3 regions of the Streptomyces sp. NPDC053755 genome follow, and region 3 is predicted to be linked to each of the others. Evidence: riboswitches for the same ligand, from Rfam matches in the RefSeq annotation. Region 3 holds a riboswitch; each other region holds the start of a gene.

Region 1 (9,490 bases), on a different contig from region 3:
CCGCCGCCCGGCGGACCCGGGCGGCGGCGGTTCGCGTCCGGAGAAGCCGCTACGACAGGTACGCCTGGCGGCTCGCGCAGCCCCAGACCACCGGCCGGGCGGTGCCCGCCGCGTCCACGGCCACGCCGCCCACCCGGTCGTCGTCCGACACGGCCCTGGCGCGCGCGGAGCCGTCGGGGGCCAGGGACGGCAGGGCACGGACGGGGCCCTGCCCAGGCCACAGCTGGGCCTGGTACGGCTTGAGGGGGGCGCCCTCCTCATGGGTCATGGCGGTGCCGACGGAGACGTTCGTCGTCGGGCTGACCGCCTCGAAGGTGCCCTCCCGCTGACCGGCGAGCACGCCGGGGGAGCCGCCGTGGTCCGCGTGCGGCGGCGTCCAGACCCACGGCTGGTGGTCGGGGTCGAACCGGTCGCTGACGGAGACGTACCCGGCCACCCGCCCCGCGTCGTCCACGCCCTCCGCCAGGTTGTGCACCAGATACTCCGCCCTGGCCACCGGCAGCGCCCGCGCCGGGCCCCCGTCGGCCGGCCACAGGACGGGGAACGAGGCGAAGGCGAAGCCCTCCTCCGACTCGTAGGAGCGCTCGGCCGCGCCGACGACGTCCCCGCGCGCGTTGATGCCGGTGACGCGGGTGACGATCGTGCCGGGACCGGAGTCCGGGGGCAGTGCGAGGGTGCGCAGCAGGCGTCCGCCCCGCCACGCCTTCGGTGTGCCGTCGGTGTCGACGGCCGCCACGACCCCGGAGTCGTTGACGTCGATGTCGGCCTGTCCCGACGTCCCGCCCTCGCCGAGGAGGCGGACAGCGGTGTCGCCCCTGCGGAAGGTGAACAGCGCCACCGTGCGGTCGGACCGCCGCGTCAGCCAGCCGGCCATGAGCCCTTTGCGGTTGACCGCGCGGACGACCCCCTCGTCGTAACCGGCGGGGAGGGGCACCGGGTGGACCCGGTCGCCGGTCCAGTACACGGGCAGGCCGCCGCTCGCGCCGACGGCGAGGCGGCGGGGCCCGAGGTCGTGCACGCCCTCGGTGGCGAACGCGCCGCCCGCCGAGGCCGCGAGCGAGGGCAGGACCTTCGGTCCCGGCTCGCAGATCCCGGCTCGCGCGGTCGCGGAGTCGGCCGTGGCGGGCCCCGCCCCGGTGATCAGAGCCGCCAGCGCGACCGCGCCGGCGCACCAGGCGATGCTTCTCTTCAACTGTCTCCCCCTTCGGCGACGACCCGCGGTCTCCCCGGCCACGGGTCTGCGAAGGGCCCATCCTGCCTTCCGCCGTCGGCACGTGGGACGGAATGCCGCAGACCGCTTACGGCCCGGTCCGGGGGCGCACGGCGACGGCGAGGTCCCGGCCCCCGAGCGGCCGGGTCCTCGCCGTCGTCGTCCTCACCGGCCGTTTAGTAGGGGCCGTTGACGTTGTCGATCGAGCCGTAGCGGTCGGCCGCGTAGTTGCAGGCGGCGGTGATGTTCGCGACGGGGTCGAAGAGGTCCATCGACGTACCGGGGACGTGATAGGCGAGGAACGTCGGCTCGATCACCTGGAGCAGGCCCTTCGAGGGAGTGCCCTTGAGGGCGTTGGAGTCCCAGAGGTTGATGGCCTGCGGGTTGCCGGAGGACTCCCGCATGATGTTGCGCTGGATCCCCTCGTAGGTGCCGGGGATCCCGTACGAGGCCATGATGTCCAGCGACTCGCGGATCCAGCCGTCGAGGTCGTTGGTATAGCGCGGAGCGGCCGGCGCGGCGGCGGGGGCGGCCGCCTGCGCCGCCTTGACGGGCGCGGCGCCGCGGTCCTGCGAACGGCTGGCGCGGTCGGCGCTCGTGCTCGCCGTGCTCTTCGGCTTGGCCTTGGCCTTCGCCTTCGGCTTGCTCGTGGTCTCGGCCTTGGCAGGCGCCTTGGGCGCGGCCGCCTGCTTCCGGAGCGTCAGTTCCAGACCCGGGTGGATGAGTGACGGATTGTCACCCACGACGCTTCGGTTGATGTCGTAAAGGACCTTCCAACCGCCGCGTACGCCCTGCTCGTGCGCGATCAGGGAAAGGGAATCACCGGCCGTGACCGTGTAGGAACGCGCCGGGGTCGAGGCGGCGGGAATCGATTCTTTGATCTTTTCCACGGCGCTGGATACGGTCTTCTCCGTGACAATTCCGGTGGGCGTTCCGGAGGCGGCGGAGGGCGTCGCGTGAGCGGCGGCGGTGGCGACCAGCGGCAGGGCCAGGGCGGCGCCGCCGGTGCCGGCGAGGGCGAGGCCACGAGTCAGGGGACGGTGCTTGGGGCGCCGGTGCTTACCGTGTGCAGGCATGATGGGTTCCTCTCCGGCGCCTGCGGGGTGAGCTGTCGGGTTCGGGCTGGAGATGCCCGGCCGCACGTGTGCGACTTCACCCCGATCCGATCCGGAATCCCGAACCGGAGAGAAAGGTGGGTCCCCCGCTCCTGCCGACGGGTGAATAGTTGGTCTTTCGGGCGGTGGCAGGATTCGGCGATCCGCTCGAATGCAGGTGACCGTAGGCGAGAAATGTCGACGGAAACAAGTCCCTGGCCGTGCGGGTAATTCCAGAATGTGTGCCCGTGGTGTGACGTGGCCCTCGGCGCGGGGAAGGCCGGGGCCGAACTCCCTTGGGCAGCAGGGGGTCGCCGGGTCGCCGGGGGCCGTTCCGGGCAGGGGCGTGATTCATGTCACCGGGGGAGTGATATCGGTTTTTATGCGTTATTCACCGTAGTGTGCAACCTCAAAAGGAAACGACATCAATATCCCTTGATATCCCTTTTGGTGCTTTATGTCCCACGAGGGTGGGGGGAGAAGGGTGCCTTGTGGCGCAAGGTAGTCGCTCACTATCATGCGCCGCATGACAAAGGAGCTGCCGGGCGCCGGCGACCAGCGGCGCAGCCAGCTTCTGCGCGGGGTGTTCGACCTCTGTCTGCTCTCCCTGATCGCCGAACGACCACGGTACGGCTATGAGTTCGTCGAAGCGCTCGCGGAGAGCGGTCTGGAGCCGGTGAGCGAGGGAAGCATCTACCCCCTGCTCGCCCGGATGGAGCGGGCCGGGCTCGTCGAGTCCTACCGGGCGCCGTCGGCCAGCGGCGGCGCGCCCCGCAAGTACTACCGGCTCACCGGGCCGGGCCGCGCCGAACTGGACAGCGGGCGAGCCGTCTGGCGGGACTTCGCCGCCCAGGCCGGCCGTGTCCTGGCAGGCCCGACCGGGCCGGATCGGCCTGACCGGGCCGACTGACCGCACCATCGAAACCGACGGGGGAGACGACCACATGACATCCGAACGTGTACTCGCGGTGTGCCGCAGCAACTGGGAGTACCGCGGCATCGACGACGCGGCCGTCCGCGACATGCTCGCCGAGCTGGCCGCCCACCTTCAGGACGCGGAGGCCGCCGGGCGCACCCCGCGCGAGGTGGTCGGGGAGGACGTCAAGGCGTTCGCCGCCTCCTGGGCCGCCGCCCGCCGGCCGCTGCACCGGCGCGTGGCGCGCCTCGCGGCCATGATCCCCTTCGTCGCGGGCGTGCTGCTGCTGATCACCCACCTGCGCCGGTGGACGCCGGCCGTGGATGTCGCCGCGGGCCACCTGGCCTTCTGTGCCGCGATCGCCGTGGTCACCGTCGCGCTCGAGCTGCGCCGAGGCTCCCTGGGCCTGGGAAGGGGCTGGCTGGTCGCGCTCGTCGCCGGCCTCCCGGCCCTCGTGATCACCGACCGGCTCGCCGGTGTGGAGCCGCTGTTCGGCGTGCCCCTGGGGGCGAGCGTGGCGCTGGTGCTTCCGGGTCTCGCGTACACCGTCGCCGACGGACGGGCTCGCCGGCGCGCGGCGGGCCAGCCGGACAGGCCGTGACCTGCCCGGGGCCGGACCGGCCCGTCTCGCACCGAGGAGGGGAGGGCCGTGGGCTCCCCGAAGGCGGAGCGGTGTGCGGTCGATCCCCGACGGGCTGAGCGCACCTCCGCACTGTCGCCGCGACCGCGACCGCGACCGGCCGTTGCCGTGACCGTGCGGCCCCGCGTGGCCGCACGGGGCGACGTACCGCGTCGGAGCCCTCGCACGCCGCCGTACCGAGAGGTCTGGACGACGACCGGCGCCCGCGCCGAGGTGGCCGACTCGCGAACACCGACGACGGCGGATTATGCGATTGCCGGGCCGTGGGCGCCGTGGAAGCCTGTGCAGCCGGACGGACGGACCGGCCGGACCGCGAACCGATGGGGGAGCATCTGTGGGTGTGTCAGCGACCGGGGCCACCGTGACGACGAAGCTCGGCGAGGTCGGGGGAACGATCACCGACGGACTGCGCGTCACGCGGGGAATCCCCTACGCCGCACCGCCCTTCGGGGCCGCCCGCTTCCGCGAGCCCCGGCCCGTCGAGCCCTGGGACGGGGTACGGGACTGCACGCGCTTCGGGCCCGTCGCCCCGCAGTCGGCGGAACTGCCCGGAGCCCCGGTCTGGCGCCCGGGCGACGAGGACGTCCTGACCCTCAACGTCTGGACGCCGGACGACGCCGAGGGCCCGCTCCCCGTGCTGTTCTGGATCCACGGCGGCGCCTACACCTTCGGCTCCTCCGCTCAGCCCGACTACGACGGATCCGCCCTCGCCCGCGCCGGTCTGACCGTGGTGACCTGCAACTACCGCCTCGGTTTCGAAGGGTTCGGCCACGTGCCCGGCTTCCCCGACAACCGCGGACTGCTCGACCTGATCGCCGCGCTGGAATGGGTACGCGACCACATCACCGCCTTCGGCGGAGACCCGGCCGACGTCACCGTCGCCGGGCAGTCCGCCGGCGCCGGGGCGGTGGCCTGCCTGATGAGCAGCCGACGAGCCGACGGCCTCTTCCACCGCGCCATCGCGCACAGCGTCCCCGACGCGTCCTTCCCGCCGGACCTCGCCGCGGGCCTCGCGCGACAGGTCGCCGACGCCGCCGAAGTCCCGTTCACCGCCGAGGGCCTGCTCTCCGCGCCCCCCCGGACGCTCGTCGCGGCCTCGGACCGCGTCGTGGCGCGGTACGCCGCCGACCCCGACTCCGGACCGCTCCACTACGACACGGTCATCTACGGACCGGTCCTCGACGGTGAACTCCTCACCGCGGACCCGTTCGACGCCTTCGCCGACGGCGCCGGCCGCGACATCGACCTCCTGGCATGTCACACCACCGAGGAGTACTGGCTGATGCACCAGGTCGGCAGCATGCCCCCGGCCACCACCGAGGACGACCTCGCGCGCTTCACCGCGCACTGGGACCTCCCCGACGACCTCGTCGAGCGCTACCGCGCCCTCATGACGGGCCGGCCGGTCCTGGACATCTACCTCGCGCTGGCCGGGGACGCGCTGTTCGCCGCTCACACCGCGCGCCTCGCGCGGTCCCATGCCCGCGCCGGCGGCCGCACGCGCCTCTCCCGGTTCGACCGCCGCCGCACCCGCGCCGACGGGACCACGGTCCGCGCCTGGCACGCGGCGGACGTCCCCTTCGCCCTCGGCACGCTGGACGCCGTCGGCGTCGACTTCCTCACCGGCGGCCCCGCCGACGCGGACGACCGGGCCCTCTCGCGCCGCATGGTCCGCGCCTGGGCCGCCTTCGCCACCGACGGGGACCCCGGCTGGGAGCAGCTCGACGGCCGGACCGGCGGTCCGGTCCATGTCTGGTCCGTCCCCGCCGACCGCGACGAGGGCCCGGCGGAGGCGCACGGCCTCTGGGACGACGTCCGAGCGACGCCGCTGCGGCTGTGACGCGCAGCGGCGTCGCTCGTCAGCGAGGCGCCCATCCCGCGAGGCGCCCACCCGTGGGCCCCGCCCCAGGCGCCCACGCTCCGGGGCACGCACAGGAGGCCGGTACCGCGCGGCACCCCCGCGTGGCGTGCGCTCGACCCCGAAGCGGACGCTCCGGGCCACGCCCGTCTCTCGCGGCCGCCCGTGAGGCACCTCCCGTCCGGCCCGGTCCCCGTCCACCGGCCGACGGCGCCGACCGGACCGGGGCGGCCCCCTTCGCCCGGCCCGCGCCGCGACGCGCGATAATCGCGACGCGCCCGCCGGCGGCCGGGGAACCGGCCCCCGCCGCGCGCCGTGCCCCACCCGCGAACCACCCGGGAGGGCGGGCCGACCCGCGCCCGCCCCAGGAGAGGAAGACCTGATGGACGCCCAGCACTTCGAGCGCGTCACCGCGTTCATCGAGGCGCGCCTGCGCCCGCTGTTCGACGCCGAGACCGGCAGCGAGCACGGCTTCGGAATGGACGACACCTCCCGCTCCCTGCGCGCGCTGCTCAACACCGTGAGGGCCGCCGCGGCCGTCAAGGGCCTCGCCGAGCAGCGGGCCACCGCCGACCGGACCACCCGGGACATCATCGACCAGGCGCTGGAGCACAACTGGGACGTGCTGCGCGGTGTCGCCCGCCACTGGGAGGACCACCCCGACTTCCTCCGCGAGTTCAAGCGCCACTCCTGGGAACTCGACGCCCCCGCCCCGGCCGCTGCCGTCCCCGCCGACGCGTGACCGACACCGACACCGACAGCGGCATCGACGCGGGCGCCGACCCCTATCTGTGGCTCGAGGAGACCGAGGGGGAAGCGGCGCTGGCCTGGGTCCGCGAGCGCAACGCCGAGACGGTCGCGGAACTGACGGCCGATCCCGGGTTCCAGGCCATGACGGCCGAACTGCGCGAGGTCCTCGACGCGCCCGACCGGATCCCGTACACCCGCCGCCGCGGCGCGTATCTCTACGACTTCCGGCAGAGCGCCGGCCACACCCGCGGAGTGTGGCGCCGCACCACGCTGGAGCAGTACCGCAAGGACGAGCCGGAGTGGGACGTCCTCCTCGACCTGGACGCCCTGGCCGCGGCCGAGGGCGAGGACTGGACCTGGCACGGCGCGGGGACGCTGGCCCCCGAGCACCGGCACGCGCTCCTGAGCCTCTCGCGCGGGGGCGGGGACGCCGTGGTGGTGCGGGAGTTCGACCTGCTCACCCGCCGTTTCGTGGACGACGGCTTCCGGCTCCCCGAGGCCAAGACCAGCGTCTCCTGGATCGACCGCGACCACCTCTACCTCGGTACCGACCTCGGCCCCGGCTCGATGACCGCCGCCGGCTATCCGCGTACGGTACGACGCTGGCGGCGCGGCACCCCTCCCGCCGAGGCCGAACTCCTCTACGAAGCGGCGGAGACGGACCTCTCCGTCTCCGCCTGGCACGACCCGACGCCGGGCTTCGAACGCGACTTCGTGGCCCGCCACAAGGACTTCTGGCACCAGGAGACCTTTCTGCTGGGCGAGGGGGACACGCTCCGGAGGATCGACGTCCCCGACGACGCCGAGTGCTCCGTCCACCGCCGGTGGCTGCTGGTCACCCTCACCTCCCCCTGGCTGGGACACCCGGCCGGCGCCCTGCTCGCCTTCGACTTCGAGGGCTTCATGGCGGGGGAGCGCGAGCCGGCCCTGCTGCACGCCCCGGAGGAGCACACGGCCCTGATCGGCCACGCCTGGACGCGCCACCACCTGATCACGGAGACCCTCGACCACGTCGAGGGTCGCGTGCACGTCCTCACGCCCGGGCCCGACGGGTGGGAACGCCGGCCGATGGCGGAGGTGCCCCCCATGGCGTCCGCCACCCTCACGGACACCGACCCCGACACCGGCGACGAGTACTTCCTCGCGATCACCGGATACCTCAGGCCCGCCACCCTGTACCGGGGCGAGATCGGCGCGGAGAGCGAGGCGGTCAAGCGGGCGGCGGAACGGTTCGACACGTCCGGGCTCTCCGTCCGCCGCCACTTCGCGACCTCCGCCGACGGCACCCGCGTGCCCTACACCGTGGTCGGCCCGGAGTCCGGCTCCGCCCGGCCCGGGCCCACCCTCCTCACCGGGTACGGCGGATTCCAGGTCGCCCTCACCCCCCACTACGACGCCGTCCGCGGCCGGGCGTGGCTGGCGCGCGGCGGCACCTACGTGGTGGCGGGCATCCGAGGCGGAGGGGAGTACGGGCCGGACTGGCACCGCGCCGCGCTGAAGGCGCACCGGCAGCGCGCGTTCGAGGACTTCGCCGCCGTCGCCCGCGACCTGCACGCCCGCGGCGTCACCACCCCGGACCGGCTCGGGATCACCGGCGGCAGCAACGGCGGCCTGCTGATGGGCGCCATGCTCGTCGCATGCCCCGAGCTGTTCGGCGCGATCGTGGCCCACGTCCCCCTCCTGGACATGCTGCGCTTCCACCGGCTCCTCGCCGGAGCCAGCTGGACCGCCGAGTACGGCGATCCCGACGACCCCGCCGACCGGCCCCATCTGGCCGGCCTCTCGCCCTACCACCGGCTGCGCGCGGACCGCCCCTACCCGCCCGTGCTGCTCACCACCTCGACCAGGGACGACCGCGTCCACCCGGCGCATGCCCGCAAGACCGCCGCCCGGCTGCGGGAGCTCGGTCACCGTGTGCTCTTCCACGAGACGCTGTCCGGCGGTCACGCGGGAGCCGCCGACCACGCGCAGACGGCCTTCAACGACGCCCTCGAACACACCTTCCTGTGGCGGACGCTCCGGCCGGAGTGACCGCACAATGGTGATCATGCTGCAGTCCTTCATGCCCGTCCTCGAGCGCATCGCCGAGGAGATCGAGAGCCTCGGCGGCCGTGGCCGGCCCGCCGACTACATTCCGGCGCTCGCCTCAGCCGACCCCGGACGCTTCGGGATGGCCGTGGCCGAGCTCGACGGCACGGTGTACGGGGTGGGGGACTGGCAGCAGCCCTTCTCCACGCAGTCCGTCACCAAGGCCTTCACTCTCGCGCTCTGTCTGGCCCGCGAGGGAGACGCCCTCTGGGAGCACGTCGGACGGGAGCCGTCCGGCAACCCCTTCAACTCGCTGGTCCAGCTGGAGTACGAGAACGGCATCCCCCGCAATCCGTTCATCAACGCCGGCGCGCTCGTCGTCACCGACCGGCTGCACCGGCTCAGCGGGGACGCCTCGGGCTGCCTGCTGGACTTCCTGCGCGCCGAGAGCGGCAACGAGGACCTCGACTTCGACCGGGACGTGGCGGCCTCGGAGACCGACCGGGGCGACCGCAACGCCGCACTCGCCCACTTCATGGCGTCCTACGGCAACATCGTGAACCCGGTGCCCACGCTCCTGCGCGAGTACTTCCGCCAGTGCTCGATCGCCGCGTCCTGCGCCGACCTGGCGCTCGCCACGGGCTTCCTCGCCCGCCACGGCATCCGCTCCGACGGATCGCGCCTGCTGACCCGCAGCCAGGCCAAACAGGTCAACGCCGTGATGCTCACCTGCGGCACCTACGACGCGGCCGGGGACTTCGCCTACCGGGTGGGGCTGCCCGGCAAGAGCGGGGTGGGCGGCGGCATCATCGCCGTCGTCCCGGGCCGGTGCACGCTCTGCGTCTGGAGCCCGGGCCTCGACGAGCGGGGCAACTCCGTCGCGGGCGTGGCGGCGCTCGACCGTTTCACCACGATCACCGGCCTCTCCGTCTTCTGAGACCGGTGATCGTGGTGCCGTGCGACGCGGATCAGCCGCTGCCCGCCCGCATCGAGG
Region 2 (9,490 bases), on a different contig from region 3:
GACGGGCTTGTCGGCGAACTCCGGTTCGACGACGAGGAGCTGTCCGGTCGCGCGGTGTCCGCCGAGGACCGCGCCGCCGTCCCATCCGCCGGGGGCGCCCGGACCGTAGGCCAGCTCCTGGTCGAGCAGCGGGCGTCCGGCGCGGCGGACGGTGAGACGGGTGGTGAGCGTGCCGGGCTCCTCTCCGTGGCGGCCGAGGATCTGCTCCTCACGGAGCACCAGCCGTGCGCCGGCGGCGAGTTCCACGGTCGTGCGCATCCGCAGGTCGGAGCCGGCGGCGGAGATCAGCTGCTCGGGCAGCCAGCGCAGGACGGCTCCTTCGCCGACGGTGATCCGGACGTCGTACGTGGCGGCTCCGGTGGTGCGGCCGGGCAGGGCCACGGTCGCGGCGGCGGAGTCGACCAGGAGCCAGGCCCCGGGGCGTACGTCGGCCTCGATCGCCAGCCGGTCGCCGCCGAGCGGCGCGCTCATGGCGCCGACGACGGTGACCCGGGTGTAGGTGCCGGTGGCGCGGGTGCGGCGCACGGCGAAGGGGCCGCCGCTCTCCAGGAGCGGGAGCCGGCCGTCGGCCTCCGCGACGATCCGGGCGGTGGCGCTCAGGCTCATGCGACCCGCGCCGCCCACGCGTCGAGCCGTTCGCGGATCCAGCCGGCCACGGGGGCCACTCCGTCGGGGCCGGTGAGCGAGGTGAAGGCGACGGGCAGCTCGCCGCGCTGTTCCCTGGCGTCGCGGGCCATGCGCTCCAGGTCGGAGCCGACGTACGGGGCGAGGTCGGTCTTGTTGACGACGAGCAGGTCGGCGGTGGTGACGCCGGGCCCGCCCTTGCGGGGGATGTCGTCCCCGCCCGCCACGTCGATCACGAAGATCTGGGCGTCGACCAGACCCTTGGAGAAGGTCGCGGTGAGGTTGTCGCCACCCGATTCGACCAGGATCAGGTCGAGGGGACCGACGGTGTCCTCCAGCTCCTCGACGGCCTCGAGGTTGGCGGAGATGTCGTCGCGGATGGCGGTGTGCGGGCAGGCCCCCGTCTCGACGGCCTGGATGCGCTCGGGGGGCAGCACGGCGTTGCGGAGCAGGAACTCGGCGTCCTCGCGCGTGTAGATGTCGTTGGTGACGACGGCGATGGAGAGCTGGTCGCGCAGGGCGCGGCACAGCGCGGCGACGGTGGCCGTCTTCCCGGAGCCGACGGGGCCGCCGAGTCCGACGCGCAGGGCGCGCCGGGTGCCGTCGGGCCGGCGGGCGTCGGCGGACACGGCGGACGGACCGGCGTGGGAGTGGTCGAGGTGCATGGTTCTCCCGGTGGGGTTAGGAGGCGAACAGGCGGACGGGCCAGGCGGCGTGCTGCTCGGCGGTGATGTCGAGGAGCGGCGCGGAGGCGGCGGGCAGGGCGTCGACGCCCGCGTGGGCGGCCGCCGCGGCCCGCTCGGCGACCCGGTCGAGCTCGGGCGCCAGACGGGCGAGGACGGCGGTGGCCTGGAAGGGGTCGAGGCCGAGGAGGCGGACCACGGCCGTGGCGGGGCCGCTGACCGCCTCGTAGGCGGCACAGTGCGCGGCGTCCTCGGGCCCGAGGCCCGCGGCGCGGGCCGCGACGCCGAGCACGACGGGCTGGTGGGCGCCGCGCGGGAAGGCGGCGGCCAGCGCGTCGAGGTCGGCGCAGGGCCAGACGGACCGCGCCGCCCGCATCATCTGCCGGCCGAGCCTGCGGGCCGCGGCGCGCAGGGCGGGCGAGGGCGTACGGGCGTCGGCGGCCGCGTCGAGCTCGTACGGGTCGTGGCCGAGCGCCGCCGCGGCGGCGATGCCCGCCGAGGTGAGGCCGGTGGTGTGCAGCCGGCCCCGGCAGAACGCGGCGAGGTCGGCGGCGTCGGTGATCCGGCCGGCCTTGACGGCGGCTTCGGCGCCGCCGGAGTGGGCGTGCCCGCCGGCGGGGAAACGCCCGTCGGCGAGCACGAGGAGTGCGGAACGGCTCATCACGGGCCCGTCAGAAGAGGAAGTAGCGCTGGGCCATGGGCAGTTCGGCGGCGGGCGCCGGCTCGACGGGCTCCCCGTCGATCGTCACCGTGAAGGTGTCCGCGTCGACCTCGACGCGGGGCAGGGCGTCGTTCTCGCGCATGTCGGCCTTGGTGACCCGCCGGGTGCTGCCGATCGCCACGAACTCCTTGTGGACGCCGAGCCGTCGGGGCAGGTCGTCCTCGAGGGCCGCCTGGGCGGTGAAGTTGACCGATCCGGCGGCTGCCGCCTTGCCGAGCGCCCCGAACATCGGGCGGGGCAGGACGGGCTGCGGGGTGGGGATGGAGGCGTTGGCGTCGCCCATCTGCGCGTAGGCGATCTGGCCGCCCTTGAGGACGGTCTGCGGCTTCACGCCGAAGAAGGCCGGGTCCCAGAGGACCAGATCGGCGAGCTTCCCGGTCTCGACCGATCCGATGAGGTGGTCCATGCCCTGGGCGACGGCCGGGTTGATCGTGTACTTGGCGACGTAGCGGCGGACCCGGTGGTTGTCGGCACGGCTGTCGCCGGGAAGGGCGCCGCGGCGCTTCTTCATCACGTGGGCGGTCTGCCAGGTGCGCAGGATCACTTCGCCGATGCGGCCCATGGCCTGGGAGTCGGAGGAGATGATCGAGATGGCGCCGAGGTCGTGCAGGACGTCCTCGGCGGCGATGGTCGAGGGCCGGATACGCGACTCGGCGAAGGCGAGGTCCTCGGGGACGGCGGGGTTGAGGTGGTGGCAGACCATCAGCATGTCGAGGTGTTCCTCGACGGTGTTGAGGGTGTGCGGCCGCGTCGGGTTGGTGGAGCTGGGCAGGACGTACGGCTCGGAGACGACGCTGATGATGTCGGGCGCGTGGCCGCCCCCCGCCCCCTCGGTGTGGTACGCGTGGATGGTGCGGCCCGCGATGGCGGCCAGCGTGTCACCGACGAAGCCCGCTTCGTTCAACGTGTCGGTGTGGATGGCCAGCTGGGCGCCGGTCTCGTCGCAGACGCTCAGACAGGCGTCGATGACGGCGGGCGTCGCCCCCCAGTCCTCGTGGATCTTGAATCCGAGCGCCCCGCCGCGCAGCTGGGAGTGCATGGCCTCCCGCGACATGGTGTTGCCCTTGCCGAGCAGGCCGATGTTGACCGGGAAGGTGTCGAGAGCCTCGAACATCCGGGCCAGGTGCCAGGGGCCGGGCGTGACGGTGGTGGCCTTGGTGCCTTCCGCCGGTCCCGTTCCGCCGCCGACGAGGGTGGTGATGCCGCCGGCGAGCGCCTGGTCGACGAGGGTGGGCGAGATGAAGTGGACGTGGGCGTCGACGGCGCCGGCCGTGACGATCTTCCCGTTGCCCGCGATGATCTCGGTCTCCGGGCCGATCACGAGGTCGGGGTGGACGCCGTCCATGGTGTCGGGGTTGCCGGCCTTGCCGATGCCGGTGATCCGTCCGTCCCGGATGCCGATGTCGGCCTTGACCACGCCCCAGTGGTCGACGATGACGGCGCCGGTGACGACGGTGTCGGGCGCGCCCTCGGCGCGGGTGGTCCGGGCCTGTCCCATGGACTCGCGGATGACCTTGCCGCCGCCGAAGACGGCCTCGTCCCCCGCGCGACCCGGGCCGCCGGAGCGGTCCTCCTCGATCTCGACGAGCAGGTCGGTGTCGGCGAGCCGGATGCGGTCGCCGGTGGTGGGGCCGAACAGGTCGGCGTAGGCGGCGCGGTGGAGCTCAGGCATGGTCGGCGTCCTTCGGGTCGAGCGGGCCCGCCGTCTCGCCACGCAGACCGGGGACGACCCGCCGGCCCGCGAGCGGTACGAGTTCGACCTCGACGGGGATGCCGGGCTCGAAGCGCACGGCGGTGCCGGCGGCGATGTGCAGCCGCTGCCCGCGCGCGACGGCGCGGTCGAAGTCGAGGCCGGGGTTGGCCTCGGCGAAGTGGTAGTGGGAGCCGACCTGGACGGGCCGGTCGGCGGCGTTGAGGACGGTGAGGCGGGTGACGGGACGCCCTTCGTTGAGGGTGACCGGCTCGTCCGCGTAGAGGATCTCTCCGGGGATCATCGGCGTCGCTCCCCGGTCACACGATGGGGTCGTGGACGGTGACGAGCTTGGTGCCGTCCGGGAAGGTGGCCTCGACCTGGACGTCGTGGATCATCTCCGGGATCCCGGCCATGACGTCGTCGCGGGAGAGCACCGTGCGGCCGGAGGCCATGAGTTCGGCGACCGTACGGCCGTCGCGGGCGCCCTCGAGGATGTGCGAGGTGATGAGGGCGACGGCTTCGGGGTGGTTGAGTCTCACTCCGCGCGCTCTGCGTTTCTCGGCCACGTCGGCGGCCACGTGGATCAGCAGTCGTTCCTGTTCGTGCGGGGTCAGTTGCACGCTTCCACCTCATCGTCGTCCACCGGGCGGTTCCCTCCCGGACAGCAGCGGACCTTACCGATCTTCAACACTCTGTTGAGCTGCAAAGACGCGCTGCGGGGCCGGACATTGCACGTTAGGGCGGAAGTTTTTCCGACGCGTTAACTCGGGCTTTGCGTCTCCATGGACATCAGTCCGCGCAGCCCGTCCTCCAGGACCTCGACCTCCACGTCGCCGAAGAGGGCTTGCTGTGCGATGAAGCCCTGGGCGGTGGCGATGAGGGTGCGCGCGACCCGGTCGGCGGGGACGTCGGCCGCCATGAGCCCGTTCGCTCGGTAGGCGTCGACCAGCGTCGACCACACCTCGCGCATGGCGCGGTACCCCTCGGAGAGGGTCGCGTAGAGATGCTCGTCGCGCAGCGTCTCGGACCAGACCTGGAGGATGAGCCGGGCGTACGCCTGGCGGTCAGCGCCCTCGATCCGCTTGTCCAGGAAGAGCCGCAGGACCGAGCCGAGCAGGACGTCGGGGGTGGGCGGCGGGGTGGAACGCGAGGCGTCCTCGAACGCGCTGCGGATGCCGGCGAACGCTTCCGCGGCGATGGCGGCGATCAGCTCCTCCTTGCCGCGGAAGTAGCGGTAGACGGCGCCGGCCGAGAGGCCCACCTCACCGAGGACGTCCTGCATGGAGGTGGCGTGGAAGCCGTTGCGGGCGAAGCAGCGCGCGGCGCCGTCGAGGATCTGACGGCGGCGGGCGTCGAGGTGTTCCTGGGAGACGCGAGCCATGGGCCGAATGTAAAACGAACATTCATTCTTGACAAGCGGCCACTCCGGCGGGACAGTGACTCCACCGCCGTAAAACGAACGATCCTTCTCTTTGTATGGGAGTCGCCATGCCTGCCAACGGCACCCGCAAGACCCTCGCGGTGATGGTGTTGATCCCGGTCGTCGCGGCCCTTGCCCTGTGGGCGTTCGCCTGGCCCGCCGCCCGGGTCGCGCCGCACGACCTGCCGATCGGCGTCGCCGGGCCCGCTGCCGCCGCCGCCCCGCTGGAAGAGCGCCTCGCCGAGCGCGACGGCGCCTTCGAGGTCCACCGCTTCGACTCCGAGGCAGCCGCCCGCACGGCGATCGAGGACCGGGTCGTATACGGCGCCGTGGTCGTCACCCCGCAAGGTCCGCGGCTGCTGACCGCGTCCGCCGCGAGCCCCGTCGTCGCGGGGCTCCTGCGGGAGGCCGTCACCGCCCAGGTCCCCGCCGGCACGCAGGTCGAGGTCGTCGACGTCGTATCCACGCCCGCGGGCGACCCGCGCGGCAGCGCGTTCGGGTCGAGCCTCTTCCCCCTCGTCCTGGCCGGCACGGCCGCGGGCATCGTCATCACGGTCATGGGCCTGCGGCGCGGACGGGCGGTCCTCGCCCTGTGCGGCGCCGCCGCGCTCGCCGGCATCGTCGGCGCCGGACTCGCCCACACCTGGCTCGGGGCGCTCACCGGCGACTGGTGGGCCGAGGCCGGCGTCCTCGCGCTCACCGTCCTCGCCATCGGCTCGGCGCTCGCGGGGCTCGCCGCGCTGCTCGGCCGGGCGGGCTTCGCCCTCGGGGCACCTCTGATGGTCCTGTTCGGCAACCCCTTCTCCGGCGTGGCGAGCGCGCCCGAACTGCTGCCGGCCCCCGCGGGCGCGCTCGGCCAGCTGCTGCCGCCGGGTGCGGGCGGCTCGGCCCTGCGGTCCGTGGCCTTCTTCGACGGCGCCGGCGCGGGCTCACCGCTGCTGGTGCTGGGCGTGTGGGTGGCGCTCGGCCTCGCCGCGGTGGCCCTGGGCGGGCGCCGCACCCGGGCCGCCGCCGAGCCGGGCCCCGCCCCGGCCCCGCGGCCCGCACCGGTGGGCTGACGCCCCGCCTACCGCCGCGTGCCTCCGCTGTAGCGGACGGGGGCACGCGGCTTCCGCATGCGCGCCGGGGCGAGAGCGAGGTACACGCCGACATCCCGGCCCGCACGCTCCGCGTGTTCGACGGAGAGCGCCCGGGCGGACCGGGTCACTCTTCCGAGGACCCCGGCGAGTTGACATTGTCGCGTGTCGTGTCGAGGTCCACTCGGCCCACGGAGGGCGCAGAAAGCCTCCCCCTTTCGGCGTAGTCGACGAATCTACATATGGCCGGGGCGGGTTGCAGCGCAGCTGTACACATCTGGCTGAATCGGGCGTCCCACCCCTGGTACGGGGCTCGTCGGGCAAACCTCCGAAGATCACGAAACCTACTTGTCCACCCGAACGGATCAGTGGTGAGGAGCCTCACATATCGCCGTTTCAACTCGGATTTCACCCCGGATGTGGGTCAAGATCCCTGACGACGACAAGCCCCCGCCACCACGGCGGGGCGGTCCGGGCGGACGCCGAGTCCTGCCGCTGTCCCGGACGTCTGGTCGACAGAGGTGGATCGGCAGGAGTGGAGGACCCGAGCAACACGGGACGACCGAGCAGGTGGGCCGTTCCTTGGGGTGAAGCCGCAGCCGCGGCCGGGCATCTTCGCCTGCCCGAACCCGACAGGTCATCCTTCACAGGCGGCTGACGAAGGGTTGCGCATGACTGCGCAGATTCATGTCCCGTCCCTGCTGTCCCGGGCCGGAGCCGTCTCGGCTCTCACCCTCGCCGCCGTCGGCGGCACGCTGCTGGCACCAGGTGCCGCACCGGAGGCCCAGGCCGCGACGTCCCACGCCGGCAAGGCGCTGAGCATCGCGGCCTCGAAGAAGGGATCGCCCTACAAGTACGGAGCGGCCGGGCCGAGCCGGTTCGACTGCTCGGGGCTCACGCTCTACTCGTACAAGAAGGCGGGCAAGTCGCTGCCCCGTACCGCGCAGCAGCAGTACAACAAGACCAAGCACATCTCCGCCTCCAGCAGGCAGCAGGGGGATCTGGTCTTCTTCCACTCCGGCGGAAGGGTCTATCACGTCGGCATCTACGCCGGTCAGAACAGGATCTGGCACTCCCCCAAGACCGGTTCCTGGGTGAAGCTCGACAAGATCTGGTCCTCGAAGGTGTACTACGGCCGCGTCCGCTGACGCGCGGCCGCCGGACGCCCGCCGCGCGCGGCCGGTGTCCGACGGATGCCGTCGGGCCCGCGACGGCTGACGCAGCGTCGGACGGGTGCGCGGTGACGGACGGGCGCGGTGCCGAAGGGGGCGCGGTGCCGAAGGGGGCGCGGTGGCGCCGCCGGCCTCGAGGTGGCTCACACCGCGTCAGGCGCCCCCGAGCGGGGCCGACACGGGGCGCCGCGCCGTCCAGGGCAGGTTGATCCAGACCGTCTTGCCCCCGTCGGCGGTCGGGGCGACCGTGAGCCGGCCGCCCGCCTCCGCCGCGAGGAAACGGATGATCACCATCCCTCGGCCGTTGTCCTGCTGCACCGCGGCCGGGAGTCGCCGGGGCCAGCGGGGGTGGCTGTCGGTGACGCCCACGCACAGCCGCTCCCCGCGCTCCAGCCGGACGTCGACGGTGAACGTGGGCGACTGCCCGAAAGTGTGCTGGACGGCGTTGGTGGCCAGCTCCGAGACGATCAGCCGCACCGAGTCGGCCGTGTCGCTGCCGGCCTCGAGCCCCCATTCCCTGAGGACGTCGTCGACATATCTCCGGGCGGTGGACACCGAGGCGGGATCGCTCGGCAGCGTGACGGATGCTTCCTGGTGGTCTGCCATGGCGACGCTGTCCTTCCCATCGGGGCCCCGCCCCGGACTGCACTTCGCGTCAGGGTGCCACCGATCGGGCCGCCATAGGGGTCGATCCACCAAGATATGCAGACATCTGTCGCCCGAAGCGGTGAACTCCGCCCCGTCCCGGGTGGACAGGAGGTGCCCGCGTCGCCCCGCCCGGGGCGGGCGGAGGGGTGCGCGCGGGCGCCCCGGACGGCCTCAGGCCAGGCGCGGAGCCGTCCGGACGATCGTGGCCACCGCCTCGGCGATCTGGCTGTCGCTCAGATCCGCGCGCGCGGTGAGCCGCAGCCGGGAGATCCCGTCCGGAACCGACGGCGGCCGGAAACAGCCCACCGCGAGGCCCTGTGCGCGGCAGTCCGCCGCCCACCGCAGTGCCGCCTCCGGCGACGGGGCGCGCACCGAGACCACGGCCGCGTCCGGGCGCGCCGCGGTCAGCCCGGCGTCGGTGAGGAGCCGGTGCAGGGTGGTCGCGACCGTCCTCGCGCGACCGGCCAGGGCCGGGTCGCCCTTGATCAGGCGCAGAGCGGCGAGGGCGGCGCCCACGGCGGCCGGAGCGAGCCCCGTGTCGAAGATGAACGTCCGGGCCGCGTTGATCAGGTGCTCGATGACCCGGGCCGGGCCGAGGACGGCGCCACCCTGGCTGCCGAGCGACTTGGAGAGGGTCAGGGTGGCGACCACGTCCGCGTCGCCCGCGAGCCCGGCGGCGTTCAGCGCGCCGCGGCCCCCCTCGCCGAGGACGCCGAGACCGTGGGCGTCGTCGACGACGAGGGCGGCGCCGTGGGCGCGGCAGGCGGCGGCGAGTTCGGTCAGGGGCGCCCTGTCCCCGTCCACCGAGAAGACCGAGTCGGTCACCACGAGGGCCCGTCGGCCGCCGTGGGCGTGGAGTGTCTTGCGGACGGCCTCGGGGTCCGCGTGCGGGACCACGGCCGTCTCCGCGCGGGACAGCCGGCAGCCGTCCACGATCGAGGCGTGGTTTCCGGCGTCCGAGACGATCAGCGAGTCACGGGCGCTGAGCGCGGTGAGGGCGGCCAGGTTGGCGGTGTAGCCGGAGGAGAAGACCAGGGCCGCCTCGAAGCCGCAGAAGTCGGCGAGTTCGCGTTCGAGCCGGGAGTGCAGCCGGGTGGTGCCGGTGACCAGCCGGGAACCGGTGGAGCCGGCGCCCCAGCGCCGGGCGGCCTCGGCGGCGGCCTCGGTGATCTCGGGGTGCCGGGTGAGGCCGAGGTAGTCGTTGCCCGCCAGGTCGAGCGGCTCCGCCTCGGCGGCGCGCGGCCGCAGCGTGCGGACGAGACCGGCCTCCGCGCGGCGGCGTGCCTCGGTGTCCGTCCAGTCGAACGGGGTACGGTGCGTGTCCTCGTCCGGCATGTGCGCGTCCCGGTGCATGGGGCAGATCCTTTTGTAGGCAGCGCACAGACCCTAGCGGCCCGTGGCCGAGGTCAGAGTGTGGCCATCCACACACCTCAAACAGGCGCTGTTGTTCGGT
Region 3 (9,490 bases):
CCTCATCAGGGCGTCCGACCACGGTGAGCACCTCACCGAGAACGAGGCCGCGGCGATGGCGTTCATCCTGCTCTTCGCCGGCTTCGAGACCACCGTCAATCTGGTCGGGAACGGCGTGTACGCCCTGCTGCGGAACCCCGGTCAGCGGGAGCGCCTCCAGGCGTCGCTGGCGGCGGGGGAGCGAGGGCTCCTGGAGACCGGCGTCGAGGAGCTGCTGCGCTACGACGGGCCGGTCGAACTGGCCACGTGGCGGTACGCGACGGAGCCGCTGACCATCGGCGGCCGGGAGATCCCGGCGGGCGACCCGGTCCTCGTCGTGCTCGCCGCCGCCGACCGCGATCCGGCGCGGTTCGACGCGCCCGACACCCTCGACCTCTCCCGGCGCGACAACCAGCATCTGGGGTACGGACACGGCATCCACTACTGCATCGGCGCCCCGCTCGCCCGGCTCGAAGGACAGATCGCCCTCGCCACGCTGCTGACCCGGCTGCCGGACCTCCGGCTCGCCGTCGATCCGGCGGATCTGCGGTGGCGCGGAGGTCTCATCATGCGTGGATTGCGCACGCTTCCGGTGGAGTTCACCCCATCTGGCACCTGACGCATCGTCAAAACTGTGACTTTTACGTGATCTCCGCTGCATCGACTTGTGACTGACGTTCGAATGCCGCTACGTTCACCGCAGTCTCAGCCGTCACGCGAAAGGCACCTCGCATGCGCTCCGGAAACGGACGTCACCGCAGACCCCGCCAGGCCCCCGCCATAGTCGTCGCCGCAGGTGTGACCGGATCGGCCCTCGCGCTGCCGTTGCTCGGCGCGGGTTCCGCCTCGGCCGCCGATGTCGCCACCTGGGACCGGGTGGCCGAGTGCGAATCGGGTGGCCTGTGGAGTGCCAACTTCGGCAACGGCCTCTACGGAGGACTCCAGTTCACCCAGGAGACCTGGGAGCGGCACGGCGGTCTCGCCTACGCCTCCAGCGCGGACCTCGCCAGCCGCGCGCAGCAGATCACGGTGGCCGAGCGGGCGTTCGCCGCGGGCGGCACGGAGTGGGCCACCTGCGCCCCCATCGCCGGCCTGACGAACGACGGCACCGTCCCCGACGTCGACCCGGGACCGCCGGTCACGCCGGAGGAGCCCACGGGCCCGGCCGCGGAGTCGAACCGCACCGCCGGCATCCCGGCCGGCCCCTCCGCGCCGGAGACCTTCCCCAGCGCTCCCGCGACCTCCCCGGCCGCGCCTTCGGCTCCCGCCTCCACCGCGCCCTCGTCGCCGGACGCCTCGGCGACCACCGGCGCGCCGGGCACCGGTGCCACGCCCGGGACCTCCACCGCGCCCTCCGCCCCGGTCGCCCCCGGCACCGGCAAGCACCGCGGAGGCGCCGCCCCAGAGACGGGCAATGCGGACAACACCCTCGAAACCGGTACAGACGCGGGCCGTGAGAGCGGTCGTCACGCTTCGCCGGCCGACGGGGCCGCCGGTGTCGACGGGACTGACGGGTCGACAAAGAGCGCGACACCCGGCGCGGGTGGGAACAACACGGACACTTCCGGCACCGCGGACGAATACACCGTGCAGCCGGGGGACAATCTGACCGAGATCGCCCAGGAGAACGAGCTGCCCGGCGGCTGGACCGCTCTCTATGACGCCAACCGCCGGACGGTGGGCGCCGATCCGGACCTCATCCTGCCTGGTCAGAGCCTCGACCTGTCGCCCGAAACGGTCCCCGCCCAGGGGTAGTTAGGGGCCCTATGTCCGGTTCTGTGTAAGTGAGACATGGGTCTCTTTGCCCGAACTGGCCCGCCACGTCCGCAAACTCTGCTCCTGTCGCTTCTCACCTGCGTAAACGCCCCTCGCCCAGGGGTGCGTAGGGGCGATTTCTCCCCTATGGACGTCTTTGAACTTCGTGGGGGTCTGTGTTTACGGTCGACACCGCTCGCCACCGCGGGCCCCGTCGACCGAAAACGCCGAATCCTGCCGTCGGCCGATGGGAACAGTCGTCGCGCAAGCGCCGTAGGCAGGAGCGGGGGACCCAGGTAAGTGCCGGTCCCGGCCGTCGAGACAGACGGCCGGAACGGCTTGGGGTGGAGCCGCGTGCTGGTCACGCGGCCGGACAACTCACTTGGTCCGAACCCGACAGCTCACCTCGCAGGCGTCGGTGAGGAGAACTTCATGCTGCTTTCGAGCAAGGGCAAGCACCGTCGCGCTTCCAAGGCCACCCGCGCCGTCGCGCTCGCCGGCATCGCCGGCGTCGCCGTGGCCGCCCCGCTGATGACCGCCGGGTCCGCCTCCGCGGCCACCGCCTCCGAGTGGGACACCGTCGCCCAGTGCGAGTCGGGCGGCAACTGGTCCATCAACACCGGCAACGGCTACTACGGCGGCCTGCAGTTCTCGGCCTCCACCTGGGCCGCCTACGGCGGCACCGCCTACGCCGCGACCGCCGACCAGGCCTCCAAGTCGCAGCAGATAGAGATCGCCGAGAAGGTCCTGGCGGGCCAGGGCAAGGGTGCCTGGCCGAGCTGCGGCGTGGGCCTCTCCGGCGCCTCGTACGACGGCGGCTCCGCCGAGGAGAGCGCCCCCGCGCCGGAGCGTCAGGCCGAGCAGCCGACGACCCGCAGCGAGAAGCGCACCGCGCCGAAGGCCGCGGAGCCCAAGAAGGCCGAGTCCAAGAAGACCGTCACCACCCCGACCGGCAAGAAGGTCGAGAAGGGCGACGGCGAGTACAAGGTCAAGGCCCACGACACCCTGAGCACCATCGCCGCCGCCCACGACGTCAAGGGCGGCTGGGCGAAGCTCTTCGAGCTCAACAAGGACATCGTCGACGACGCCGACCTGATCTACCCGGGCCAGCAGCTCCACCTGAAGTGAGCCCGGCGGCCCGTGTGAGTCCGGCGGCTTCCACGGGCCCCACGACCCTCCCGCGGTGACCACCCCGGTCCGGCGCGCCCTTCCCCCGTGCGCGTCGGGCCGGGGTTCCGCGCGTCACGGGCACGCCGTCGGCCCGCCCGGCCCGCACCCGGGAGCCCATCCGGCGGCCCGGCCTCGTTACTGTCCAGTAGTTCTGGGTTCGTCCGTCCCCATATGCATGCCCTTGGGTCCTTTTTCGTCCCAGCGGGCGGGCGCCCGGCGGGCTGGAGCCCCGGAGCCGGTTAGGCTCTTGCCGCAAGGCCAAAGCGACCCTGCACCGCATGCGTCACATCTAGCGTCACATCCCAGAAGGAGATGCTCGTGCCGTCCATCGACGTCGTCGTAGCCCGGGAAATCCTGGACTCCCGAGGCAACCCCACGGTCGAGGTCGAGGTCGGCCTCGACGACGGCAGCACCGGCCGTGCTGCCGTTCCGTCCGGTGCCTCCACCGGTGCGTTCGAGGCCCTCGAGCTTCGCGACGGGGACCCGAACCGCTACCAGGGCAAGGGTGTCGAGAAGGCCGTCCTCGCCGTCATCGAGCAGATCGGCCCGGAACTCGTCGGCTACGACGCCACCGAGCAGCGCCTGATCGACCAGGCGATGTTCGACCTGGACGCCACCCCGGACAAGTCCTCGCTCGGCGCCAACGCCATCCTCGGCGTCTCCCTCGCCGTCGCGCACGCCGCCTCCGAGGCGTCCGACCTCCCGCTGTTCCGCTACCTCGGCGGCCCGAACGCGCACCTGCTGCCCGTTCCGATGATGAACATCCTGAACGGCGGGTCGCACGCCGACTCCAACGTGGACATCCAGGAGTTCATGATCGCCCCGATCGGCGCGGAGTCCTTCTCCGAGGCGCTGCGCTGGGGCACGGAGGTCTACCACACCCTCAAGTCCGTCCTGAAGACCAAGGGCCTCTCCACGGGCCTGGGCGACGAGGGCGGCTTCGCCCCGAACCTCGACTCCAACCGCGCCGCGCTCGACCTCATCCTCGAGGCCATCAAGCAGGCCGGCTACGTCCCGGGCAAGGACATCGCGCTCGCGCTCGACTGCGCCGCATCCGAGTTCTACAAGGACGGCTCGTACGAGTTCGAGGGCAAGTCCCGCTCGGCCGCCGAGATGACCGAGTACTACGAGGAGCTCGTCGCCTCCTACCCGCTGGTCTCCATCGAGGACCCGCTGTTCGAGGACGACTGGGCCGGCTGGAAGGTCATCACCGAGAAGCTGGGCGCCAAGGTCCAGCTCGTCGGTGACGACCTGTTCGTCACCAACCCCGAGCGCCTGGCCCGTGGCATCGAGGAGGCGTCCGCGAACGCCCTCCTGGTGAAGGTCAACCAGATCGGTTCGCTGACCGAGACCCTGGACGCCGTCGAGCTGGCCCAGCGCAACGGCTTCAAGTGCATGATGTCCCACCGCTCCGGCGAGACCGAGGACGTCACCATCGCCGACCTCGCCGTCGCCACCAACTGCGGCCAGATCAAGACCGGCGCCCCGGCCCGCTCCGAGCGCGTCGCCAAGTACAACCAGCTCCTGCGCATCGAGGAGATCCTCGACGACGCCGCGGTCTACGCCGGCCGCAGCGCGTTCCCCCGCTTCAAGGGCTGAACGACCCCCCGCAGGTAGCTTCCGTACGTCCCCGCACCCGGTCCCGTACCGTGTGCGGGGACGTACGCGTGTGAGGGACGGACAGGGGAGGCGACACGACATGGCCGCGAAGGACCGGGACCGCTTCTCGACCGCGACCCGGATCAGACTCCTCGGGGAGCAGACCGCCGCCCGTGTCTACCGCTCCCAGACGCGCCGTCAGGCCCGCCGCTCACGGCTCACCGGCCGCGCGGCCTTCCTCGCCCTGATCGTCTGCTCGCTGGTCGTGGCGCTCGCCTATCCCATGCGCCAGTACGTCTCCCAGCGGGGCGAGATCGCCGAGCAGGAGCGCCAGGCCGCCGAGGCGGCCGCCCGGGTCGAGGAGCTGCGGGACGAGAAGGCGCGGCTCCAGGACCCGGCGTACGTCCGCCGTCTCGCCCGGGAGCACCTGCACTACGTCCTTCCCGGCGAGACCGGCTTCACCGCGAACGACCCCGAAGCGGAGCGCGCCCGCCGCGCCGAGCAGGGCGCGGCCGACCGCCCGTGGTACTCCAACCTCTGGGACGGCGTCGACCGCGCCGACGCGCCCCGCGGGGACGCGGGCGCGAGATGATGGTGCGACGGCACACGCGTCGCACCCGCACCGAGCCTCACGTACCGCGTCGCGCACCACGTACCCCCCAGGGGGGACGCGCGCCGCGGACCGTGGAGCGCACGCGCACCGCACCGCGGACCGCGCCGCCCACCTCACCGCCCACCGACGAGAAGACAGACGCAGGCATGGAAACGCCCCCTCCGCAGACCGCACGCACCGAGCCCACCGAGGCGGACGTCGCCGCATTCGAGGCGCAGCTCGGCCGGCCGCCCCGCGGGCTGCGCGCCATCGCGCACCGCTGCCCGTGCGGCAACCCGGACGTCGTCGAGACCGCGCCGCGGCTCCCGGACGGCACCCCGTTCCCCACCACGTACTACCTGACCTGTCCCCGCGCCGCCTCCGCCATCGGCACCCTTGAGGCGAACGGGGTCATGAAGGAGATGCAGGCCCGCCTCGGCACCGATCCGGAACTGGCCGCCGCCTACCGGGCCGCGCACGAGGACTACATCGCCCGCCGTGACGCCATCGACGTCCTGGAGGGCTTCCCGAGCGCCGGCGGCATGCCGGACCGGGTGAAGTGCCTGCACGTCCTCGTCGGCCACTCGCTGGCCGCCGGCCCCGGGGTCAACCCGCTCGGCGACGAGGCGATCGCCATGCTGCCGGAGTGGTGGGCCAAGGGCCCCTGCGTCACCCCCTGCGAGGAGAAGGAGGGGACGGCATGACCGGCACGACCCGGGTCGCGGCCGTCGACTGCGGGACGAACTCCATCCGCCTCCTCGTCGCCGACGTGCACCCCGAGACCGGTGAGCTGACTGAGCTCGACCGGCGGATGACGATCGTCCGGCTCGGCCAGGACGTCGACAGGACGGGGCGGCTCGCCCCCGAGGCGCTGGAGCGCACCTTCGCCGCCTGCCGTGAGTACGCCGCCGTGATCGAGGAGCTGGGCGCGCACAAGCTCCGCTTCGTGGCCACCTCCGCCTCGCGGGACGCGGAGAACCGCGACGAGTTCGTCGCCGGCGTGGCCGGGATCCTGGGCGTCGAGCCCGAGGTGATCAGCGGCGACCAGGAGGCGGAGTTCTCCTTCACGGGCGCGACGGCCGAGCTGCCCGGCGCGGACCGCTACCTGGTGGTGGACATCGGCGGCGGCTCCACCGAGTTCGTCGTGGGCGACCGCCATGTCGAGGCGGCCCGGTCCGTGGACATCGGCTGCGTACGCCTGACGGAGCGGCACGTGCGCAGCGATCCGCCGGCACCCGCCGAGATCGAGGCGGTCCGCGCCGACGTCCGGGCCGCGCTCGACCTGGCCGCGCGGACGGTCCCGATCACCGAGGCCGGCACCCTCGTCGGGCTCGCCGGATCGGTGACGACCGTCGCCGCCATCGCGCTCGGCCTCCCGGAGTACGACTCCACCGCGATCCACCACTCCCGGATCTCCCGCGAGCAGGTCGCCGAGGTCACCCGGCGGCTGCTCGAGGCCACGCACGACGAGCGGGCGGCGATCCCGGTCATCCACCCCGGGCGGGTCGACGTCATCGTCGCGGGGGCCCTGGTGCTGCTGGAGATCATGGAGCGCACGGGGGCCCGCGAGGTCGTCGTCAGCGAGCACGACATCCTCGACGGAATCGCCCTGTCCGTGGCATAACGGACACCCGGCGGCGGCCTCGGTGAGGGGCCGTCGAGAAAGTTCGTGAAGTTCTTCACAAGGAAAAGCGCCCCGAGGGGGGCCAAGAGGGGTCTTGAGGGCCTCCGGGGCCCCTGCCGGGGCGCTTTCGTAGGTGCGGAGCCCCGTTCGCACTCTGTTTCCATCGTGTGAACGCACCACGTGGTTCAGGGTTAACGACAGCTCTCCAGGCCAGTTCAACGGGGGTGAACAACGTGCGCCGTAACGCCCTGGTTCCTTTGCTGCATCATGACCTCGGTCACGTGGGCGGCGGAGTGTAGCAGAGGTGCCCGAAGTGCTTGTGAAGGGGCGCACGAGCGACCCCCCTCGGAGGGGTGGATACTCGATGGCATGAGCACCACGGAGCGTCCCAGGATCCTCGTAGTAGGCGGTGGGTACGTAGGCCTGTACGCAGCTCGACGCATTCTCAAGAAGATGCGTTACGGCGAGGCGACCGTCACGGTCGTCGACCCGCGCTCGTACATGACGTACCAGCCCTTCCTCCCCGAAGCCGCCGCAGGCAGCATCTCGCCGAGGCACGTCGTCGTCCCCCTGCGGCGCGTCGTGCGCGGAGCCGAGGTGCTCACCGGCCGCGTCACCACCATCGATCAGGACCGCAAGGTCGCCACGGTCGCGCCGCTCGTCGGCGAGGCCTACGAGCTGCCCTTCGACTACCTGGTCATCGCGATGGGCGCGGTCTCCCGCACCTTCCCGATCCCCGGCCTGGCCGAGCAGGGCATCGGCATGAAGGGCGTGGAGGAGGCCATCGGCCTCCGCAACCACGTCCTGGAGCAGCTGGACAAGGCCGACTCGACGACGGACGAGGACGTCCGCCGCAAGGCGCTGACCTTCGTCTTCGTGGGCGGCGGCTTCGCCGGCGCGGAGACCATCGGCGAGGTCGAGGACATGGCCCGCGACGCGGCGAAGTACTACACCAACGTGAAGCGCGAGGACATGCGCTTCATCCTGGTCGACGCCGCCGACAAGATCCTTCCCGAGGTCGGCCCGGAGCTGGGCCGCTGGGGCAAGGAGCACCTGGAGAGCCGCGGTGTCGAGATCTACCTCTCGACGTCGATGGACTCCTGCGTCGACGGCCACGTCGTGCTGAAGAACGGCCTCGAGGTCGACTCCAGCACGATCGTCTGGACCGCCGGTGTGAAGCCGAACCCGGCGCTCGCCCGCTTCGGTCTCCCGCTCGGCCCCCGCGGCCACGTGGACACCTCCGAGAAGCTCCAGGTGCAGGGCACCGACTACATCTGGGCCGCGGGCGACAACGCCCAGGTCCCGGACGTGGCCTCCCGCAAGGCCGGCGTCGAGAACGCCTGGTGCCCGCCGAACGCCCAGCACGCGCTGCGCCAGGCGAAGGTCCTCGGCGACAACGTGGTCTCCGGCATGCGGGGCTTCCCGCAGAAGACGTACGAGCACTCCAACAAGGGTGCGGTGGCGGGTCTCGGCCTCCACAAGGGCGTCGCGATGATCGTCATGGGCAAGATGAAGATCAAGCTCAAGGGCCGTCTCGCCTGGTACATGCACCGTGGCTACCACGGCATGGCCGTCCCGACCTGGAACCGCAAGATCCGCGTCTTCGCCGACTGGACCCTCGCGATGTTCCTGAAGCGCGAGGTCGTCTCCCTCGGTGCGATGGAGACGCCGCGCGAGGAGTTCTACGAGGCGGCCAAGCCGGCTCCGGCGCCCGCCGCCGTCGCCCCGGCGAGCCAGGAGAAGGCCAAGGCCTCCTAGCCCGCCGCCCCGCCTCGCCGCCCGCCGGCGAGACCCCGGGGAGCCGTGGCACACGCAGTACACGCAGTACCTCGCATGACCCGTAAGGGCCGTCCGCCATCCGTGGTGCGGGCGGCCCTTCGCGTGTTTTACCGAGTCGTTGTGCCACGGCGGGACTGGTTTCGCCTACGGACGGTGTTTACGTGGTGACGAACATTTCTGGGGCACGACATCACGGAGGTGTGCACCATGGCCGACGCCGCATTGCGGCTGACCACTCTCGCCGAGGAACTGCTGGGGGTCCCGCTCCCGGTGCGCCTGCGGGCCTGGGACGGCAGCGAAGCCGGGCCCGCCGGCGGCCCCGTCCTGATCGTCCGCGAGCGCCGCGCCCTGCGCAGGCTGCTCTGGAAGCCCGGCGAACTGGGTCTGGCCCGCGCCTGGGTGGCCGGTGAGATCGACGTCGAGGGGGACCTGTACGACGTCCTGGACCGGCTCGCCGAGTTCATCTGGGAACGCCCCGAGGAGACCCGCGGTGCCCTGGAGGCCGTACGCGACCCGAAGCTCCGCGCGGCCGCCGGCGCCCTGCTGAGGCTGGCGGGGCCGTTCCCGCCGCCGGCCCCGCCCGCCGAGGAGGTCCGCCGGCGCAGTGGCGCCCTGCACACCAGACGCCGTGACAGACAGGCGATCAGTCACCACTACGACGTGGGCAACGACTTCTACGAGCTGGTGCTCGGGCCGTCGATGGTCTACTCCTGCGCCTACTGGACCGAGGGCGGCACCCTGGAGGAGGCCCAGCGCGACAAGCTGGACCTCATCGCCCGCAAGCTCGACCTGAAGGAGGGCGACCGGCTCCTGGACGTCGGCTGCGGCTGGGGCTCCATGGCCATCCACGCCGCCCGCGAGTACGGCGCCCGGGTCGTCGGCATCACCCTCTCCCGCGAGCAGGCCGTCCACGCCCGCAAGCGCATCGCGGAGGAGGGCCTCGCGGACCGGATCGAGATCCGGGTGCAGGACTACCGCGACGTCAAGGACGG

What was found. A riboswitch is a leader RNA that binds a small molecule or an ion and turns the genes downstream of it on or off. The one in region 3 is predicted to bind cyclic di-AMP.
Region 1: linked by a shared signal. The riboswitch ahead of AB0K65_RS19035 (LysM peptidoglycan-binding domain-containing protein) and the one ahead of AB0K65_RS13140 (transglycosylase family protein) in region 3 are both predicted to bind cyclic di-AMP.
Region 2: linked by a shared signal. The riboswitch ahead of AB0K65_RS08500 (C40 family peptidase) and the one ahead of AB0K65_RS13140 (transglycosylase family protein) in region 3 are both predicted to bind cyclic di-AMP.

What each region holds. Positions count from the first base shown of each region.
Region 1 is NZ_JBFASK010000018.1:116,301-125,790, forward strand. It holds gene AB0K65_RS19030 (hypothetical protein) at 50-1,192, opposite strand; gene AB0K65_RS19035 (LysM peptidoglycan-binding domain-containing protein) at 1,387-2,286, opposite strand; cyclic di-AMP (ydaO/yuaA leader) riboswitch at 2,291-2,476, opposite strand; gene AB0K65_RS19040 (PadR family transcriptional regulator) at 2,831-3,214, shown strand; gene AB0K65_RS19045 (hypothetical protein) at 3,249-3,821, shown strand; gene AB0K65_RS19050 (carboxylesterase family protein) at 4,222-5,700, shown strand; gene AB0K65_RS19055 (hypothetical protein) at 6,101-6,460, shown strand; gene AB0K65_RS19060 (prolyl oligopeptidase family serine peptidase) at 6,457-8,499, shown strand; gene AB0K65_RS19065 (glutaminase) at 8,507-9,433, shown strand; gene AB0K65_RS19070 (NAD(P)/FAD-dependent oxidoreductase) at 9,465-9,490, opposite strand, start outside.
Region 2 is NZ_JBFASK010000005.1:212,915-222,404, forward strand. It holds gene AB0K65_RS08460 (urease accessory protein UreD) at 1-606, opposite strand, end outside; gene ureG (urease accessory protein UreG) at 603-1,289, opposite strand; gene AB0K65_RS08470 (urease accessory UreF family protein) at 1,306-1,968, opposite strand; gene AB0K65_RS08475 (urease subunit alpha) at 1,979-3,700, opposite strand; gene AB0K65_RS08480 (urease subunit beta) at 3,693-4,022, opposite strand; gene AB0K65_RS08485 (urease subunit gamma) at 4,039-4,341, opposite strand; gene AB0K65_RS08490 (helix-turn-helix domain-containing protein) at 4,482-5,102, opposite strand; gene AB0K65_RS08495 (ABC transporter permease) at 5,210-6,199, shown strand; cyclic di-AMP (ydaO/yuaA leader) riboswitch at 6,713-6,885, shown strand; gene AB0K65_RS08500 (C40 family peptidase) at 6,889-7,365, shown strand; gene AB0K65_RS08505 (ATP-binding protein) at 7,543-7,995, opposite strand; gene AB0K65_RS08510 (8-amino-7-oxononanoate synthase) at 8,209-9,390, opposite strand.
Region 3 is NZ_JBFASK010000010.1:130,217-139,706, forward strand. It holds gene AB0K65_RS13130 (cytochrome P450) at 1-598, shown strand, start outside; gene AB0K65_RS13135 (transglycosylase family protein) at 778-1,734, shown strand; cyclic di-AMP (ydaO/yuaA leader) riboswitch at 1,950-2,164, shown strand; gene AB0K65_RS13140 (transglycosylase family protein) at 2,167-2,862, shown strand; gene eno (phosphopyruvate hydratase) at 3,217-4,503, shown strand; gene AB0K65_RS13150 (septum formation initiator family protein) at 4,604-5,095, shown strand; gene AB0K65_RS13155 (DUF501 domain-containing protein) at 5,263-5,799, shown strand; gene AB0K65_RS13160 (Ppx/GppA phosphatase family protein) at 5,796-6,719, shown strand; gene AB0K65_RS13165 (NAD(P)/FAD-dependent oxidoreductase) at 7,089-8,477, shown strand; gene AB0K65_RS13170 (cyclopropane-fatty-acyl-phospholipid synthase family protein) at 8,706-9,490, shown strand, end outside.